One region of the Alicyclobacillus sp. SO9 genome, then DNA from elsewhere that is predicted to be linked to it. Evidence: riboswitches for the same ligand, from Rfam matches in the RefSeq annotation. Region 1 holds a riboswitch; the other holds the start of a gene.
The links. Region 1 has a riboswitch for FMN ahead of ribD (bifunctional diaminohydroxyphosphoribosylaminopyrimidine deaminase/5-amino-6-(5-phosphoribosylamino)uracil reductase RibD). Riboswitches for the same ligand answer to the same signal wherever they lie in the genome.

Region 2: linked by a shared signal. The riboswitch ahead of GI364_RS14445 (DMT family transporter) and the one ahead of ribD (bifunctional diaminohydroxyphosphoribosylaminopyrimidine deaminase/5-amino-6-(5-phosphoribosylamino)uracil reductase RibD) in region 1 are both predicted to bind FMN.

The regions. Positions count from the first base shown of each region.
Region 1 covers NZ_CP066339.1:4,101,239-4,114,095, reverse strand. The annotation lists gene GI364_RS19250 (Nramp family divalent metal transporter) at 1-657, shown strand, start outside; gene epsC (serine O-acetyltransferase EpsC) at 794-1,663, shown strand; FMN riboswitch at 2,006-2,144, shown strand; gene ribD (bifunctional diaminohydroxyphosphoribosylaminopyrimidine deaminase/5-amino-6-(5-phosphoribosylamino)uracil reductase RibD) at 2,308-3,426, shown strand; gene GI364_RS19235 (riboflavin synthase) at 3,542-4,201, shown strand; gene GI364_RS19230 (bifunctional 3,4-dihydroxy-2-butanone-4-phosphate synthase/GTP cyclohydrolase II) at 4,238-5,425, shown strand; gene ribE (6,7-dimethyl-8-ribityllumazine synthase) at 5,529-5,993, shown strand; gene GI364_RS19220 (TlpA family protein disulfide reductase) at 6,033-6,650, shown strand; gene ileS (isoleucine--tRNA ligase) at 6,792-9,920, opposite strand; gene queC (7-cyano-7-deazaguanine synthase QueC) at 10,566-11,282, shown strand; gene GI364_RS19205 (helix-turn-helix domain-containing protein) at 11,339-11,785, opposite strand; gene GI364_RS19200 (globin domain-containing protein) at 11,791-12,162, opposite strand; gene GI364_RS19195 (YlbF/YmcA family competence regulator) at 12,389-12,760, shown strand; gene GI364_RS19190 (metal-dependent hydrolase) at 12,789-12,857, shown strand, end outside.
Region 2 covers NZ_CP066339.1:3,070,288-3,076,857, reverse strand. The annotation lists gene GI364_RS14460 (WD40/YVTN/BNR-like repeat-containing protein) at 1-987, shown strand, start outside; gene GI364_RS14455 (hypothetical protein) at 1,099-1,680, opposite strand; gene GI364_RS14450 (DNA-3-methyladenine glycosylase family protein) at 1,855-2,748, shown strand; FMN riboswitch at 2,818-2,966, shown strand; gene GI364_RS14445 (DMT family transporter) at 3,100-4,047, shown strand; gene rsgA (ribosome small subunit-dependent GTPase A) at 4,451-5,491, shown strand; gene GI364_RS14435 (ferritin-like domain-containing protein) at 5,612-6,127, shown strand; gene GI364_RS14430 (DUF2087 domain-containing protein) at 6,358-6,570, shown strand, end outside.

The sequences.
Region 1 (12,857 bases):
GGCGTGGTCGGTGCCACGGTAATGCCTCATGCAGTTTACTTGCATTCAGGGTTGACGCAAGGGAGGATTCGGCCGGAAACGAAGGAAGAGGCCCTGAAGATCTACAAATTTGAGCGAATGGACGTCATTGTCGCTATGACCATCGCCGGGTTGGTGAATTTGGCCATGATGTATATGGCGGCGGTTGTATTTCATGGAACTGGTCATACCGGGGTGGCCGATATCACGACGGCTTACAAAACTCTCTTCCCATTGTTGGGCTCGGCTGCCGCAGGGGTGTTTCTTGTTTCCTTGCTTGCTTCCGGATTATCTAGTTCCGCGGTTGGAACCATGGCCGGTCAAGTCATTATGCAAGGATTTGTCGGATTTTCCATTCCGATTTGGATTCGCCGACTTGTTACAATGATACCTACGGTAGTCATCGTTGCACTTGGGGTATCGCCTACAAAGGCGCTGATTCTTAGTCAGGTTGTTCTGAGCCTGGCGTTACCGGCACCTTTGATATCTCTCATACAGTTTACGAAAAGCAAGAAACTGATGGGAAACCTGGTGAACCCTCGTTGGGTCACCGTTGCTGTTACGGGAATTACGGGTCTCATTTTGCTGCTGAACTTCACATTGCTTTATCTGACCTTTGTGCCGAACGCCGTTCTCTAAGTTCACAGGGGGCTGCCTTCCTGATAGAATTTAGGAATAGCGAAAAGATATGGTCACCGTTTAGTAATATCTGTCCTTTGCACATACATGCTAAAAGTGACTATACTATGTTTAGTGCAAGGAGAAGGAGTGTGAAATGGTGGATCGTGAGACAATAGCCTCGAAACTGCAGAAATCCTGCAATCTTTGGTTTGAGGGTTGTACCTGTCACCCTGAACCGCACGAGATTCAGCGTCTGCATCATTATATGAGACATGTTATTCTGCCGACGTATTACCCGCCTGCAGAGGGCGATACCGTTGAGACCTGCTTGGAACGGATATACGATATACTGACCGCCCAGATACACCGTGCGATGTTCCAGCGCTGCATCGATCAAGTGGCAGAAGGCGCAGAGTCTCTGGTCGTTGCGCACCAAATGGCAGATGCAGTCGTTGAACGCTTTCCTGAACTGCAGGAACGCTTATACGAAGACGTGGATGAGACTTTTAACGGCGACCCTGCTGCGGCGAGTTACGATGAAATTTTGCTGACCTACCCGGGGATTATGGCGCTGGGAATCTACCGCATGGCTCACATCCTGTTCGAGTTGAACATTCCACTGTTACCGCGCATGATGGCAGAATACGCTCATCGCGTGACGGGAATAGATATTCATCCTGGGGCAAAGATTGGGCGGAAAATCATGATTGATCACGGTACCGGCATCGTGATTGGAGAAACCGCTGTGGTGGGGAACCATGTACGAATATACCAGGGAGTCACGATTGGAGCGTTATACTTTCCTCGCGACGAAAAAGGGTTTATGCTTCGAAGTGCAAAACGGCATCCCACCATTGAAGAAGGTGTCGTGCTCTATGCACATGCGACCGTTCTCGGCGGCGATACAGTGGTTGGCCATCACAGCGTAATTGGAAGTAATGCGTGGGTGACGTCGAGTATCCCGCCGCATTCCAAGGTGCTGTATCAGACGGAAAGCATTATTCGTACCAAAAAGGGCAGCTAAGCGCTGTCTTCTAAAAAATACACCGAAAATATTGGGTGAAACCATACCATATACAGGTCAAGAATGGACAAAGGTCTGACTTGCTTCGGGACAAAAGTTTGATGTTTCATTGAATGCATAATGCTATAGTCAGGTTAACCCTTTTCCCCTAGACGGCACATCCTCGTTAGAGGCTGTGCCAATTTTTTTGTTGACTGAGATCAGAATGCATACGAATGTGTAGCTGGTTTAGTTCGCAAAGACAGTGCAGCATGCAGGTCTGTCGCGACATCGCTTCTCTTGATTTGTATTTCAGAGTGAACTATTATCGGAATAGCAGAGGTTTTTCTGTAAAACCGCATACGATTCCTTCGGGGCAGGGTGAGGCACGGTGTGCCAATTCCCGATCGGTGGTGACGCAGATGCGAAGTCCACGAGCCGCAAGGCAGGAACTGGTGAGAGTCCAGTACCGACGGTATAGTCCGGATAGTAGAAGGAGAACGTTGACGACAGGCGAGTTGCGCCTGTTAGATTGAATGTGTGTGGCTACAAGCGCGTCAGTCTAGGCTCAGAAGCTTGTTGGCTTGCATTCTTTCTGCGTTCAGGATTAGATACAGTGTTCGAAGTATGCCCCCCTGGAATCGTTGTTCAGGGGGCTTTTTAAATTGCTGGAAAGCACAGTGGATGAACACTACATGAAAATTGCACTTCGGTTGGCCGAGTCAGCCCGCGGTCAAACGACGCCCAATCCACTGGTAGGCGCCGTCATCGTGAGAGACGGACGAATTGTAGGAGTTGGAGCCCATCTATACGCAGGGGGTCCCCATGCGGAAATTAATGCACTAAACATGGCTGGCGATAAAGCAGTTGGATCCACAGTGTATGTCACGCTGGAACCTTGCAGCCACTACGGCAAGACGCCTCCTTGTGCAAATGCCTTGGTGGAAGCAAATGTTGAGCGGGTTATCATTGCGGTACAGGACCCGAATCCAGAGGTATCCGGTGCAGGTATTCAAAGACTGCGTAACGCTGGTATTGAGGTTGAAGTCGGAGTTCTTGAAGCAGAGGCGAGGGCTCTTAACAGTGCATTCTTTTGCTGGATAAGGAAAGACAGACCTCTCATCGTCTGGAAGGCTGCCGCGACTTTGGATGGATATATTGCGGCGGAGACTGGAGACAGCCGCTATGTGACAGGACCGGAAGCAAGGCACGCCGTCCACGCCCTGCGGCGGCGTATCCCTGCTATTGCGGTGGGTGTTCAGACCATCATTACAGACAATCCTCAGCTGACTGACCGGTTTGGGAACAGTCAGCAAAGACAGCCGTTACGCGTTGTCTTTGACTCCACATTGCGTACACCCGTGTCAGCCAAAGTGTTGCAGGAACCAGGGCAGACACTGTTCTACACTACGGAGCGGGCCAGTCCTCATCGTACTCACGCGCTGGAAGAGGTAAACCCGGGAAATGTGAAAGTGGTTGCTCTGCCGTCTACTCCTGAGGGTCATGTTCCCTTGCAGGAGGCGTTGACTGAACTGTCAGCACGAGGAATTAATGAGCTGTTGGTGGAAGGGGGAGCGACAATTGTATCGCAACTGCTGCGGCAGCAGTTGATTGATGAACTCGTGTATTTTGTCGCTCCAAAAATTCTTGGCGGAGGAATTCCCGTGTTGGCTGGACTTGGCCCGACCCTAATGACGGACGCTGTCTCTGTGCAAAATGTGACTTGGGAACAGATTGGACCAGACTTGTGTTTGCGGGGAACGCTCAAATATGACGACGTGTGAGTTCCGTTTCGTTTCATCTAGTTCTGTTAATTTACACAAGTGCCGGACCCATGGAGACAGACTGAGTTGACGGTCAGGACTCTGAACAGCGGGACGAGACAGGGGGTGAAGGGTCGTGTTTACAGGGTTGGTGGAAGAAGTGGCAACGGTAGAACGGGTTGTGTCTGAGGAACACAGTGCGCATCTGCGTCTGCGCGCCAAGACAGTCCTAACAGACGTTAAAATTGGGGACAGTATTGCCATAAATGGTGTTTGTCTGACCGTTGTGGCTTTTGACGCAAACAGTTTTCTCGTGGATGCGGTTCCGGAAACAATGCGTAAAACCAACTTGGGACGATTACGCTCAGGCAGCCGTGTAAATTTAGAACGAGCGTTGAAGCTAAGTGACCGCTTAGGTGGGCACATTGTCTCAGGCCACGTTGACGGAACTGGAACCTTAATCAGACGGGACGATGAGGGCATTGCAAAGGTTTTAACCATTGAAACCGAGCACAGTGTAATGGCCTACATTGCAAACAAAGGGTCCATTTGCGTTGATGGTGTCAGTCTTACAGTGATGGATACGACAGACAAGAGTTTTCGAATATCCGTGATTCCTCATACCGGAACAGCTACGACTCTCTTGAGTGCGGCTCCGGGAGATGTTTTCAATTTGGAATGCGATGTCCTGGCTAAATATGTTGAGAAACTGCTGGGTGTCTCCCAGAGCGGTGACGGACCTCAATCGGGATTGGACATTGATATGGACTTATTGAGGAGAACTGGTTTTGCTTAATAGAAAAGATGGCTCAAAAGGAAAAGAGGGAACGTCATGTTGAGTAGTATTGCTGATGCGTTGGAAGACCTGAGGCAAGGAAAGATGATTATTGTTGTGGATGACGAAGACCGTGAAAATGAAGGAGATTTGGTAGCATTGGGGGAATTTGCTGATGCTGCTGTGGTCAATTTCATGATTACACACGCACGCGGACTCTTATGTGTACCTGTGACCTCAGATACGGCAGAGAAACTCGGTTTCGCGTCTATGGTTGAACACAATACAGACTCCTATGGCACGGCTTTCACAGTATCAGTCGATGAAGCTAGTACAAAAACCGGGATCTCAGCTTTTGAAAGGGCTGAAACAATTGCTGCTATTCTCAACACTGAAAGCGGCCCAAACAACTTTCGGAAGCCGGGTCACGTCTTTCCACTTGTTGCTAAGCCAGGCGGTGTGCTTCGCCGTGCAGGGCATACAGAGGCTGCTGTGGATTTGGCGCGACTTTCCGGGTTTTCTCCAGTTGGAGTCATTTGCGAAGTCTTGAATGAAGACGGAACAATGGCACGTCTCCCAGAGCTTGAAACATTTGCAAAAGAACACGAATTGAAAATTATCACCATTGCCGATCTCATTGCTTACCGCAAACAATCAGAGAAACTCGTTGTGCGGGAGGCCAGTGCCTCATTGCCCACGGAGTACGGAGATTTTAGGGCTGTGGTCTATTCCAACAAACTAGATGACAAAGAGCACATTGCATTGGTCAAAGGAGAGTTAGACGACAAACCCACACTCGTCAGAGTGCATTCCGAATGTCTAACAGGAGACGCATTTGGCTCGTTGCGCTGTGATTGCGGACCTCAGTTGGACGCAGCCTTGCGCCAGATAAACGAAGCGGGAAAGGGTGTCCTCCTGTACCTTCGACAGGAGGGAAGAGGGATTGGTCTGTTAAACAAAATCAAAGCGTATGCACTGCAGGACGAGGGAGCAGACACGGTTGAAGCCAATCATCGCCTTGGCTTTCCTGACGACTTGCGCGACTATGGAATTGGTGCGCAGATTTTGCATGACCTGGGTGTTCGGAAAATGCGATTATTGACAAACAATCCGCGTAAGGTCAGCGGGATATACGGGCATGGTTTGGAAGTGGTGGAACGCGTTCCACTCGAAGTGCAGAGCAACCCCCATAATGAGCGCTATCTAGATACAAAACGGGAAAAACTGGGACATTTGCTCCGCTGAGGAATGTGTCGGCCTAACAGGATATGTCGGGGAGCAAAGTACATGACTTGCTAAGAAGGCAGCCGTGCTGTCTACGGCTAGATGGTTTAAGGAGAGTGTGCAGATGAGTACATTTGAAGGAAATTTAGTTGGACAAGGACTTAAAGTCGGTATTGCAGCAGGTCGCTTTAATGAGTTTATTACTGCGAAGTTGGTATCAGGCGCCTTTGATGCATTGAGAAGACACGGTGTGGCTGAGGATGATGTAGACTTGGCCTGGGTACCAGGTGCTTTTGAAATTCCGTTTGCTGTAAAGAAGATGGCTGACAGCGGCAGATATCAGGCTGTGATTGCTCTAGGTTGTGTGATTCGCGGCGCTACGCCCCATTTTGACTTTGTGGCAAGTGAGGTCGCCAAGGGTGTTGCCAATTTATCTTTGACATCAGGTGTCCCCATACTGTTCGGAGTCCTCACCACAGACACGATAGAGCAAGCGATAGAACGTGCCGGTACGAAAGCGGGGAACAAAGGCTTTGAAGCAGCCATGTCAGCCATTGAGATGGCAAATTTGTCTGTGCAGTTTGACTGAACTGCACTTGGTTAGGACTTGGGAGCGGGGGCGAGTGACGTGAAGAATCGGGTGAAGTGGGCTGGATTGACTGCCGTATTCGTCGGTAGTCTGAGTTTGGTTGGCTGCGGTTCGCATGTGAACTCTGCAGCTAACAAGACGGCTCCTGCTGCGGATGCAGCTGGGAATCCACCCTTTCAAAACAAATTGAAGATGGAGATAGGCAGAAAAATAAATCGCTACAACCCGTACTCCGTTAACGCTGGAGTATTTAGCAATGTGAAAGTCGAGACTCCCCAAGGGAAGACGGTTTTCCTGAATGCCAACAAACAACCAATTCTCTTTACCGCGTACTGGTGTCCGCATTGTCAAAGAACACTCGTATTGCTAAAGAAAAATCTCAGTCAGCTTCCGGTGCGGCCAATCGTTGTCAGTATGGGATTTGCGAGTGGCACCACCCTTGCGGAGGCTAAAAAGCTTGAGACGCAGGAGGAAAAGGTGTTAGGGCTGGGAACGGCATTTCAAATTGACTATGGATTAAGCTTGGGCAAGAAAGACGTACCAAAGGGATTCCCAACACTGGTTTACTCTGATGGAACTCAGTTAAGAATGTTGTACGGGGAACATACTTTGAAAATATGGAAAGAAGCATTGGCAAAGGCACAGCGGGCGCAATAGCACTTTTTTTAAATGTGAAAGAGCGAAAAGCCCGGAGTACGGTAAACTGTCTTGAGGGACGGTAAACGCATGTACTCCGGGCTTGCATTTCTATCTGAATTGATTGCCTGTCTCACAATGCCTTGTGTGTGGGAATCAGCATCAACCTTTGACGGTCAGCCTTAAAAACTTTCCATTTACATCCCAGTCTTTTGTAAGCTCGCCAGCCATATCTGCTGCTGTCTCATCCGCAAAATGCAAGGTGTCGATTAAGACTGTTTCGGCAATTTTATCCCGGTACTTTTTCAAAATCTCCATCACGGTCTCATCCCCCATCGCGCCAAATTGCACGCGCTGTGTGACGCTGTAGTCGACCTCTTTTCGCATCATTTGCATCTTTGAAATGATTTCTCGAACGAATCCTTCTTCAACGAGTTCCTCAGTCAATTCAGTATTGAGTCCGACGAAACCGCGGCGCCCTACATCAATTAACCCTGCAAACGCTGGCTGATATCGGATTTGCGCTTGCTCATCCGTGACTGTATTTCCCGCCAATTCAACCTTCCCGGTTTCTGCAAACGTCGCAATTTGCTCTGCAGAAGCTTCCTTTGCAGCTTGATTGATGGTTGGGACCAGCTTTCCGTACGCCTTCCCAACTTCCTTCAAGTTGAGGTAGAGTTCGGGTTTAGCAATGGCTTGTAAACCTGTAAATTCAACCGACTTTACATTCAGTTCTTCCTCAAGGGTTTCGCTGAATTTCTCCAAAATCGGCTGTTTGGCTTGGTCGACGTAGAGGACTGATAATGGCTGCCGTGTCTTGATTTTGCTGTCGTTGCGGAGATGACGGGCCGTTTCCACAACGTACATGACTTCATCCATTTCATCGAGCAGGTTTTGGTCAATCAGCGCTTTGTTTGCTTCAGGAAAATCCTCAAGGTGTACGCTCTCGCGGGCATCTTGTTTGGTAGGACGAACCACATTTTGGTATAGTTCTTCAGCCAAAAACGGTGTTAAGGGCGCAATCAGCAGAGAGAGGCTTCCAAGCACCTCATACAACGTCAAATATGCGGCTGCTTTGTTCGTTTCCATGCCCTGTGCCCAAAACCTGTCGCGATTGCGGCGCACATACCATGTCGAAACGTCAGTGACCAAGCTTTGAATGGTCCGTGCGGCAAAAGTCGCGTCATATTTGTCCATCGCTTCGTCAACTTGCTGGATGGTATGATGCAGACGCGCGAGTACCCATCTGTCCAATAAGGGCCGATCTTCGACCGGAATCTTGTGGGCTGTGGGGTCAAACTTGTCAATGTCGGCATACAGAGCATAGAACGCGTGAACGTTTTGCAGGATGTCGACAAACTTCGCCTTACTTTCAGCTACAGCTTTGTGATAGAACCGTTGTGAATTCCAAGGCTGTGTATTGGACAGAAAGTAAAACCGCAGAGCGTCTGCACCGTGCATGTCAAAGGCTTCGAACGGGTCAATCACATTGCCCTTGGACTTGGACATCTTCTTTCCGCTTTCATCCACGACGTGTCCTAATACCAGTACGTTTCGATAGGGCGCTCGTCCCTTGACCAGAGTTGAGATAGCCAGCAGGCTGTAGAACCACCCGCGAGTCTGATCAATGGCCTCACAAATGTAGTTTGCCGGATACAGTTCCTTGAAGGCTTCCTTGTTTTCAAATGGGTAGTGCAATTGTGCAAAAGGCATACTCCCAGAGTCAAACCAGACGTCAATCACCTCGGGAACCCTCGTCATTGTGCCGCCGCAATCGCACGGCCACGTGATATCATCGATATACGGCTTATGGAGTTCCGGCGGCAGCTTGCCTGCTTTCCCTTGCAGTTCCTGCTTCGAACCGATGCAGTGGGTATGTCCGCACGTATCACAAACCCAGATGGGGAGGGGCGTGCCCCAGTAGCGGCTGCGAGAGAGATTCCAGTCAACCAGGTTTTCGAGGAAGTTGCCCATTCGTCCTTCGCGGATGTGACCGGGCATCCAATTGACTTCATTGGAATTTTCCAACATCAGGTCTTTTACTTCGGTTGTACGAATGAACCAACTGTCGATAGCGTAGTAAACCAGAGGTGTATCACAACGCCAACAATGAGGGTACGAGTGCTCGTGTTTGTGCTTGTTGTAAACAAGGTTTCGCTTTGCGAGGTTTTTAACAATCTCCACATTCACTTGCTCATCTTTTACAAATCCGCCGGCGAAATCTGGAACTTTGGAGGTGAAATGTCCTGTTAAGTCAACGAAATTGACAAAAGTGACGTCATGTTCACGGCATACGCGGTAATCCTCTTCACCGTGAGCCGGAGCCATGTGAACAATGCCTGTACCGGATTCGTCTGTAGCATGCATTGAGGTAACAACCACATGGCGTTTGCCTTCGGTAACATAGTCAAAAAGTGGATAGTAAGCGAGATCAGCCAACTCGGTTCCTCGCTCCGACGCAATCACCTCGTCGCCTTCAGAGAGAAAGTTCTCCTTCAGCCCGTCAGCCACCCAGTAATTCTCGTTATGCTCCTTGGAGTGAATCAGTACGTAGCGTAAGTCAGGGTTCACGGCAAGCGCCACGTTACTTGGAAGCGTCCACGGTGTTGTCGTCCATGCAAGAATATACGTGGGTCGCCCTTCCACTTGTTCTTTCAGTAAGAATTTCGCTGTCACAGACAAGTCTTTTACGTCCTTGTAACCCTGGGCAACTTCGTGACTCGAAAGTGTCGTCTCACAGTGGGGACAGTATGGGCTGACACGGTGCCCTTTGTATAGCAAGTCCTTTTCATGCACCTGCTGCAATAAGTTCCAGACAGATTCAATGTAGTCGTCCGTAAGGGTCATGTAGGGGTTATCCATGTCCACCCAGTAGCCCAGCCGCTCGGAAAGCTTGCGCCATGTGGCTTCATACGTAAAAACACTCTCTCTGCATTCTTTAATGAAGCGTTCAACACCAAATTCCTGAATTTGTTTCTTGCCGCTGATTCCATGCTTCTTTTCCACTTCAATCTCGACGGGGAGACCGTGGGTATCCCATCCAGCCTTACGCATTACGTGATAGCCTTTCATGGTCTTATACCGCGGATAGACGTCTTTCATGACGCGGGTAAGGACATGACCTGGGTGCGGTTTTCCGTTTGCTGTGGGCGGGCCCTCATAAAAAACGAATTCCTGATTTCCTCTCCGAATTAATTCACTTTGTTCGAATACGTTGTGTTCTTTCCAGAACTCGAGTACACGCGCCTCTCTGGCGGCTGCTGATTCTTTGGCGTCTACCTTGCGAACCATCCCTGCACCATCCTCTGTAGTTTGAAATGAAGTGTTCCATTTTTTCGGTGTGCTGTAACTGTACACTTTGAAGCTGAGAAAATAAAAAACCCCGCCCTGCGAAGGGGCGAGGAGAATCCCGCTGTACCACCCAACTTACGCCGAGGTTGAAAGTACTGTGCACGGCGTCCATTAGTCAAACGCGTATTTCGCTGCAGGCACATGGCGAATGCAATTGTCCCAGCCACCGAAATACTTCGCTTGTCTCTCTATAACGGAAGAGAACCGAGACTGCCTACTCAGGCAACGAAACCGCTTTGCCCTTCGACAGTTGCCCACAAGGTGATGTTCATACTCTGTTGGCCGCAGGATTTCCACCAACGCCTGCTCTCTGATAAGAAGACCTCAACCGAGACTACTTGTCCTTGTCCTTGGCTTTGATATGAGGCAAGATGATGTCAAACACAGTTTAGTTAAACAAAATTGACTTCGGGCTGAACACAACATACGATGAGACCTGTCGTGTTCGTCCCGTAAGTTTTACAACGTTCTTTTAGTAAGGCGTATTTTATCACACAACGAAGTTGTCTTCCAATACTGCAGTGTAAAATCACTGTGACGCAAAGCCGCTTGCGCGCAGATTCAAGGAACACTTATGGAGCTCTTATGGAACATTGCAGGAACACTTCAAGGAGGGAAAGCCTTTTGAAACCGAAAGCTGTTGTGATTTTAAGCGGAGGTCTAGACAGCACTACCTGCATGGGAATTGCGAAAACACAAGGATATGAAGTTCATGCCCTGACTTTTAACTACGGGCAACGCCATCAGATTGAACTGCAAAAAGCGAAACAAGTGGCTGAGCATTACCAGGCTGCGGATCACCGCGTGGTCAAACTGGATTTTCTAAAACAGATTGGCGGCAGTGCGTTGACCGATATGGACTTGACCGTACCGACAACGGGGGTAGGAGAAGACATCCCTGTCACCTACGTACCTGGTAGAAACTTCATGTTTTTGTCCATGGCCGCTTCTTATGCCGAAGTGATTGGGGCGACAGCCATCTTTATGGGTGTTAATGCCCTGGACTACAGCGGTTATCCGGACTGCAGACCGGAATTTATTCATGCAGTACAGGAGGCCTTGCGTGTTGGCACGAAAGCAGGCGTTGAAGGCCATCCGATTGCCGTCGAAACACCGCTCTTGCATTGGACCAAAGCTGAAATTATTAAAAAAGGCATGGAGCTTGAAGTACCCTATCACTTGACAACATCCTGTTATCTTGGTGAAGAAGAAGCGTGTGGGGAGTGTGACAGTTGTCGGCTGCGGCTGAAGGGTTTTGCAGAAGCAGGGTACACCGATCCCGTTTTATACAAGAAGCACTAGCAGAGATAAGGGCCTTCGTTATTCTCAGCAACGGTGATGCTGCATGATGAAGCCAATTATTGAAATTCATTTATCAGGCGCCAAGCTTTCTCTAGTTGCGAGCGGCGCTGATTTCCAGAAGTAATGTATGTTTGAATGAAGTGCATGGCTTCAGGAGTCATTCTCAAGAACAGAATGACCCGGGCTTCGTCCAGTGTCAGAGTCAACTGCGTAGTTCCGTCCGGCAGCAGATTTGGCTCAGCATTTCTTTCAACTGTATGGCTCGGTTGTTCGGCAGTCGTCTCAACAGGAGAGGCAGCAATGGAAACCTGAGGTTCTGACAATGCCTCTGCCGACACACCCAAAGCCGCAGCAAGCTTAGCAATCGAGCTGGCATCAGGCGTTCGTCTGTCAGTTTCGTACATGGCTATGGCGCTCGCACTTAACTTTGCAGCCTTTGCCAGAGAGGCTTGCGTCATGCTCTGTTTTTTGCGGAGTGACACGATTCGCTGTCCCACAGACACGGCGACTATTCCTCCTCCGTATTCACCATATGGTTTGCGGTCAGATTGAGACGTTGAAACATAAACTGCCGGATCTGTCCTTCCAGACCAACATCGTCCATGGCCCTTGACATGCAACTCAACCAGGCTTTCGCCCGTTTTGGGGTGACCGGGAACCGAAGGTGACGCGCACGCATCATCGGCTGACCGTACTCCTGCAAATAAAGGGGCGGTCCGCCAAAGAACTGCGTCAAAAAGGCGTATTGTTTTGCTTTGATTTCGCTGAAATCTTCCGGAAAGAGCGGGCTCAAATCGGGATGAGCTGCTACGTAACCGTAAAAGTGCTCGATGAGCCTGCGAAAGGTATTTTCTCCGCCTGCTGCTTCGTAAATGTTGATGGGAGTTTGCAACCTGCTGCCTCCTTTCGTTACCATGAGTGAGAGTCTCACTCATTAGTAGTATAGAGATTGTCCTGGTGAGAATCCAGAACTTCTAGGGACAAATGAAATCCGTTGACTATTCTGCAAATTGTGTGTGACTAAGTTATACTTAGATTGTGCACAATGTGATGAGGATCCCTGTTTACTTCCAAAATCCTGACTTTCACAGATGGGAGGAAGAGCCGTGAATCCATATGATAAGGCCCGTGAACTTGCGCAATCTATTCAATCATCCGAGGTAGCTCGTCGGCTTAAAGACACGAAGGAGCGGATTGAGCAAGACTCCTCCACTCTCGCTGTGTTGCAGGAGTACAGGTATCGTGAATGGGAACTTCAGACAAAGCTGGTGGATGGACAGGAATTGACTGAGGCAGAGCGGGAGTCAATTGATAAGCTTCGGAATATGGTCCAGAGCAACCCGGACATCGCTGTCTACCTGGAAGCGGAGCGGCAACTGACCGTAATGTTGATGGATATTCAGGATATCCTGTCGCAAACCATGGATGAGTTTGTTTTTTCACACCCTGGAGAAACGGATACTGCAGAATTGGACTAAGGCCCAAAACGAAAGGAGCATTGCCAAAATGAAAGTTACATATCATGGACACGCTTGCTTTACGGTGGAGGGTAATGGGCATTCACTCATTATCGAC
Region 2 (6,570 bases), 1.0 Mb from region 1:
AAGGTGAATGTTACGGCAGGCATCTGGTCGACTCATCACAGTTGGGGCCATGTAAGTAGGAAGGGGTTAATCCAAAACATTCAGTGGACGCTGCGCATTCATAAGACAGGGCCAAAGCAATACACCCTTGAGCAGATTCAACCAACCCAGTCAACAGTGGCGGGTCTGCCGCCGGTTAAATACCAGTACCAAAAAGCAGCAGGCATCAAGGTTCCAAGTCGAACGGATACATACAAGTTTCCGCATCAACATCTATCAGTGACATATGATGCTGGAAAGCATTGGACTTCCGTACCGGTTCAATACCAGAATTTGTACGCTGGGGATTACAGCGGCGCAAAAAACGCACTCATTAAGGGCAGCTACATCATAACACCCAAGCGAACAGCATTCATCGCTACAGACGGAAAAAACTCTTGGGTGCTGATGTCATCTGATATGGGAATGTCATGGCATAAATCACGACTGCCAGCAGTCATTCAAGGTGTGCGTATGCGGTTGATAGATTTTACATCCAAGAATGACGGTCACGTCATTCTCAGCGGCGGACGAGTGATGAGTCAGGAAGGAAACATTGTCTTCACAACCACCGACGGCGGTAGACATTGGGTCGAAACGGGCGGTGCGCCAGTTGGCTATCTCTTGACAGGCGGAGGGTTTATTAGTAAACAGATTGGTTTTGAATCGTTCGGATCACGCGGGAATCCAGCAATGCCTGTCCTTTATCGAACAACCGATGAAGGGAAGACTTGGTCAAAGGTTACAGTGCCCGTCCCGCCGCAGTACCAAGGCGTCTTTACGGTTGCGCAGATGCCGACCTTCAATGGGCAGGAAGGCGTGATGCTGGTGAACCAGGGTCCGGAGGGTGACTTTGAAGGCGGAAAAGTGATGGCACGTTTTATTTCACTGGACAAAGGCGCATCTTGGCAGTTCGCCAACTTAGTTGACCCAAACAATGTGCTGTACAAAGGCAAACACGGTGGCTGAAAATTCAACCACCTACCTTCAACAAATGGTAAGGCGAGACACAGTACAGATATGTTTGGTGACGCTCCCCAATGTTGTTGTATAATCCTGCGATGCGTCGGACTGGTCGCGTCACCAAGGTCCTTGGGGAGGGCCTCCAGGCTGGCGAAAATCTGGTCTTGGTCTTTGCGGTCTGCGACTCAAACCAGGGAGATTCTGACTAGGGTGAAATGGCATAGGGTATCCAGGGCGTGGTCTTTGCACGGGGATTGGACGTCCCCAAGCGTCTACATATTGCTGTCGGCGCGGTTGTAGAGTTTGCGGAGGCATCATTGTGACGGGTGCTGCTAATGGATACGGTTGCGTTCCCGGTCCTGTGTGCATCGGTGCGCCTGCGCCGGCTCCCTGTGGTCGACGTTGTCTAGGGGAGCCTTCGATGCCGACTGGTGGTTGCCCTGGATACGCAGAGTTTCTGGGGTGAGCAGGTCCCTTAAAAGTTGGCCTTCGTTGGGGCTGCCGAAGCTGTTGTTGAGACTGTATACCGGATTGGCGTTGAGGTACAGGGAGAACAGAACCTTGGTTTGGCAATGCAAAACCAGGATTTGACTGGGGCGTCTTGCCTTCACTAGAGAGACCAGAAGTCCCTTCCTGGCTGTCGTCCTCTGCCTCATCGTCGCTCTTGCGCATGAAACGCTTTATCATGTCAAATATCATTTATTCCACCCTCCTGTTTTCCGTGTATAGGATGCAATTCCAAATGAAGCGGCAACGTACAGTTGGCTAGAGACCTTGTATTGCAACTGAGAATTGTGTTTGTTCCGGTTTATCAATAAAAGTTCTGTGAGACTCGTATGAAATACTCTATTTCACTGGATTGCGGGTGAGTTTATGTTAATGCAATTACTTCCGGACACGCCTTTTCACTTTTCTGAAATGCTGAAGCGGCCGCTGTCGCGTCCGTCAGGGGTTGCCTTAGTTAATGCAGAGACCAATTCGTATACCACGGTATTAAGGCTCTTAGGCAAACTCATACCTGTGACGGTATGGGGAGTGGGTTCGATAGATAATACTGTGCTACAAGCAGAGTACCCTGATGATTTATCTGAAGCCGAAAATAAACAGGTTGTTCGGCAATTGAGACATATATTTGCCATGGATTCTGATTTAGCCGGTTTTTATTCAACGTTGTCTCATGACAAACGATGGGAAGGTTTACTCAAACGGTTTCGCGGCTTGCGTCCGATTCAAGATAGCAATTTGTTTGAGTCGATGGTTCGAATCGTGATTGGGCAACAGCTGAATGTGAAGTTTGCGGCAACGCTTGTAGAAAGGCTCGTAAAGCTAAATGACGAAGCCGTGAACTGGCACGATGAGGTCATCCCCGTATTCCCTGGGCCAGAGACCGTTGCAAGTTGGTCCTACGATGAGTTGCGTCAGCAATCATTTAGCCAACGGAAAGCAGAGTACGTGATTGACTTTGCGCGATTGGTTGTGGATGGAAAAGTTGATTTGGATGACCTGTGGTCAATGGAAAGTGAGCAAGTCTTCGCAAAAATGCTTGCCATTCGAGGCGTTGGCCGGTGGACGGTCGAGTGTTTTCTTCTCTTCGGTATGGGAAGAGAAGACCTAATACCTGCGGGGGATATCGGAATTCAGAATGCCCTTCAGAAACTTTACAGTCTTTCTTATAGGCCTAAGGAAGTTGAAGTAAGGGAATTTGCTGAAGAATGGTCCCCATATCGAAGTTATGCCACCTACTATCTGTGGCAGAGCCTGCTTTGAGTTTGAAAAATGTTCATCATCATTCGATTTTCTGTGTCTTGTCTTGTGCTACACTTTACATAGTTGAATATGAACCTTCGGGGCAGGGTGAAATTCCCGACCGGCGGTGACATTGCGCAGCAATGGAGCCCGCGACTCGTCTTCTGAGAACGTCTGTAGACGACTGATTTGGTGAAATTCCAAAGCCGACGGTATAGTCCGGATGGGAGAAGGTGAAGTTGCAGTGTGACAAAAGTGTCACGCTGTCTTCCACGTGCGCCCCGAGTGCTGTATACTCGGGTTTTTTGTGTGACGTGATCTTCGAAGGAGGTTCAATTCAAATCCTCGTTTTAGCGGGAGGTTTTTGAATTGGTGAACGGCTTTAAAGATACACGAAACAGTGGAGTCTGGCTGATTGCTTTAGGGGCTGGCATGTGGGGATTGGACGGAGTTCTGATTGTGGCCCTGTTGCATCACTTTAGTTCCATCGAGATTGTACTGTTTGAACACCTGTTATTGATGGTGTTTTCCGTGCCCGTCCTTATATGGAAGCGTACTGAACTGAGACGACTAAATGTAGGTGACTGGTTTGCGGTGCTCTTCATCGCGTGGGGCGGATCAGCAGTCGCTTCTGTACTGTTCACGGCTGCATTTAACACTGGTAACGCCAATGTTGTGTTGCTGATGCAAAAACTGCAACCGGTCTTTGCGGTGCTCTTGGCTGCCATAGTGTTGAAAGAGAGGCTAACTAAGAATTTTTGGACTGTGTTCATTGCGGCCTTGGGTGGGGCCTATCTACTGACGTTTGGCTTTCATATTCCCACTACTGGTATGAGCGCACATAAAATGACGGGTGCCGTGTTGTCCGCTGGTGCTGCCATTCTTTGGGGCGGTTCAACCGTCATGGGCAAACGTTTGGTAGCGAAAGTATCCTTCACGACAGTTACGAGTTTACGTTTTGTTGTTGCTATACCGCTGCTTGCAACACTAACCGTATTGAGCAGCCCTCACTGGCCAGAGGTCGGCTTTGCATTCACGGTGCCACCCGTGTGGATAAATCTTCTTTTTCAGGCGCTTGTTCCTAGTTTGTTAAGTTTACTTATCTATTACTTCGGCCTGCGGGGCACAAGGGCGTCTTATGCTACGCTGGCAGAGCTGGCATTCCCGGCTGTGGGTCTGTTGCTGAACTGGACAATCTTGCATCAATCCATTTCTGGTGGACAGTGGCTCGGTTTCGCCGTTGTATGGCTGGCGGTCTTGCAGTTATCTAAGACGCCGGCAAAACGTGGTGCAACTCTCCAACTCGAGGGAGTCTCGTGAAATGTTGCCAGCATGAATGTAGTGTTGTATGATGAGGCCAGAGTTTCAGGAAGGGAAGTGGTAGACTATGAAAAATCTCCGATACGTACGTTTAGAGAATTTCATACAGCTGTCCACGCTTTCCTTGTACGGGTGAAAGAAATTTTGACTTGCCTTGAGATCTGCAATGCAATCAATGGCGAACCGCAGCCATAACATGCTGCATTGCCCATACAAAAGTTAACACAAGGTACAGAGCCTTGGGCAGCATGAAGCCTGAGGCTTTTCTTTGTGCTATGCCGTGTAGCGAAGGTACTTTAGGTATCGTTTCGGGATTGACATAAGCAGCTGAGGTCCTTGCCACCACAGTTGCAGCCACAGGTGTGTTGCCTGTGGCTTATTTTGTTTTAATGGAGGAATACGTGTGAATCTTAAGAATTTAGGATGGTCTGAAGTTCAAGAACGTGCATTTCAAACGATTCACGAGCAAGGCCAGGTCGGGAGAGTCGCTGCGGAACAGAAAGGTGTCTATGATTTGTATACGGAGCGTGGCCCGGTGAAGGCAGTGGTTACCGGGAAGTTGCAGCACACGGCGAAGCATCGCGGTGATTTTCCTGCGGTGGGCGACTGGGTCGTCACAGCTTCCGAGGTGACAACCGCTTCCTTTGCCCGCATCCATTCTATACTTCCGCGTATGAGTACGTTTTCTCGCAAGGAGGCGGGATTCGTGACGGAAGAACAGATTGTTGCAACAAATGTGGATACGGTGTTTGTGGTAACAGGTCTTGATGCCAATTTTAATGTGCGGCGCATTGAACGTATGTTATTGGCCGCATGGGAGAGCGGGGCTTCTCCGGTTGTCGTTCTTACGAAGTCCGACCTGTGTGATGCTGTAGACAACAGAATTGATGACGTGAAGCAGGTCGCTGTCGGAGTTCCTGTTTATGCAGTGAGTTCTGTAACTAAGGTAGGCTTGGAACGACTGAACACTTACTTGCAGGAAGGGACGACAACGGTGCTATTAGGTTCTTCCGGAGTAGGAAAATCATCACTCATCAACCACTTCATGAGGAGACCCGTACAGACTGTTCAAGCTGCTCGAGCGCGTGATGCACGCGGACGCCACACAACGACTTACCGTCAGTTGCTGTTACTTCCGGACGGCGGGATGATGATTGATACGCCGGGTATACGAGAACTGCAGTTGTGGGATGCGAGTGATGGCTTGGAGAACGTGTTTTCCGACATTGAGAAACTGTCCGGACAATGCAAATTTCGTAACTGTACTCATCAGTCAGAACCTGGTTGTGCAGTGAAAGAAGCCATTGAATCTGGCACTCTTTCTGTGACCAGACTCCAGAATTACAGCAAAATGGAACGAGAGTGGCAGAGGACTGAAGAGAAAAAGAGAAGACTTGAGCGTCTGAAAGGGAAAGGAAAGTACTGTAGAGTGAGAAATCACTAAAATCTTGACCAAGTGAGACAAGAACTGTGAGGGCGGGTGTGGACTACGCGGATGTCACGCACTTTCGGCGGTATGCATAGGCTGATATCACTGGAGAGATTCGGGTAGGAGGAATGAACGGTGATATACAGAGATATTTCAAATGAATCTAATCGGTATGGCGTACTTGGGTGGTCCGGTTATGGAGATCCGTCTGTTTGGCCAGCGTCAGCACACGGTATGACAAGTGGTGCAGCTGAATTACTGAGTCGTCTGGATAAGGCTGTTGACGGAGAGTATAACGCACTGCGGACGTACGGTGCGTTGGTGAATATGACGCGAGATGAAAATTTCAAGGACATTTTGGAGTCGATTCGTTATGACGAATCGACCCATTTTCAAAGACTGTCACACATCTATGCAACTCTCTCCAGAGGACTCAGGCCGTCGCTGACAGACAGGCCGTTACCAAAGAGCTTCGAGACAGGGATTGAAGACTCCATCCAAGACGAGTTAAACGACTCTAAATTCTACCAGGAAACAAGTCCTTATGCTCCTGATGCTCGTATAAGCCAAGTTCTCATGTACGCCTCTCACGATGAGGGAAGGCATTCTGTATGGTTCACGTATATCTGGAACAAGCTGCTGCACCACTAGTGGGCATCTACTGAAAAGCCGCTGCTTTTAGGACGGAGAGAATCCACGCCTATATAGGATAACTCTTGAAAAGTTTCCTCCAACGATTTGTCAGCCGCTCAAGGCGGCCATTTTTTCGTTCTAAAACGTCATAATTGACTTCCATGTTGAAATTTGATATTATTCTAATTAGTTATATGGCTAATTAGTTTTTAGATGGTGAAATTGATTTTGCAAGGAGGAAAAGGCACATGCAGTTGGATAAACTCGTTACCTACCACAAAGCACTGTCTGACCCAACGCGGATTCGAATCTTATTCCTGTTAAGAAATGGTCCACTGCATGGGCAGGCGCTGGCAGGAAAACTTGGCCTCTCGGCACCGACGATTACGCATCACATGATGAAGTTAAGAAACGCGGGTATAGTGCGGGAGAAACGGGATAAGAACACCATTTATTTTGCG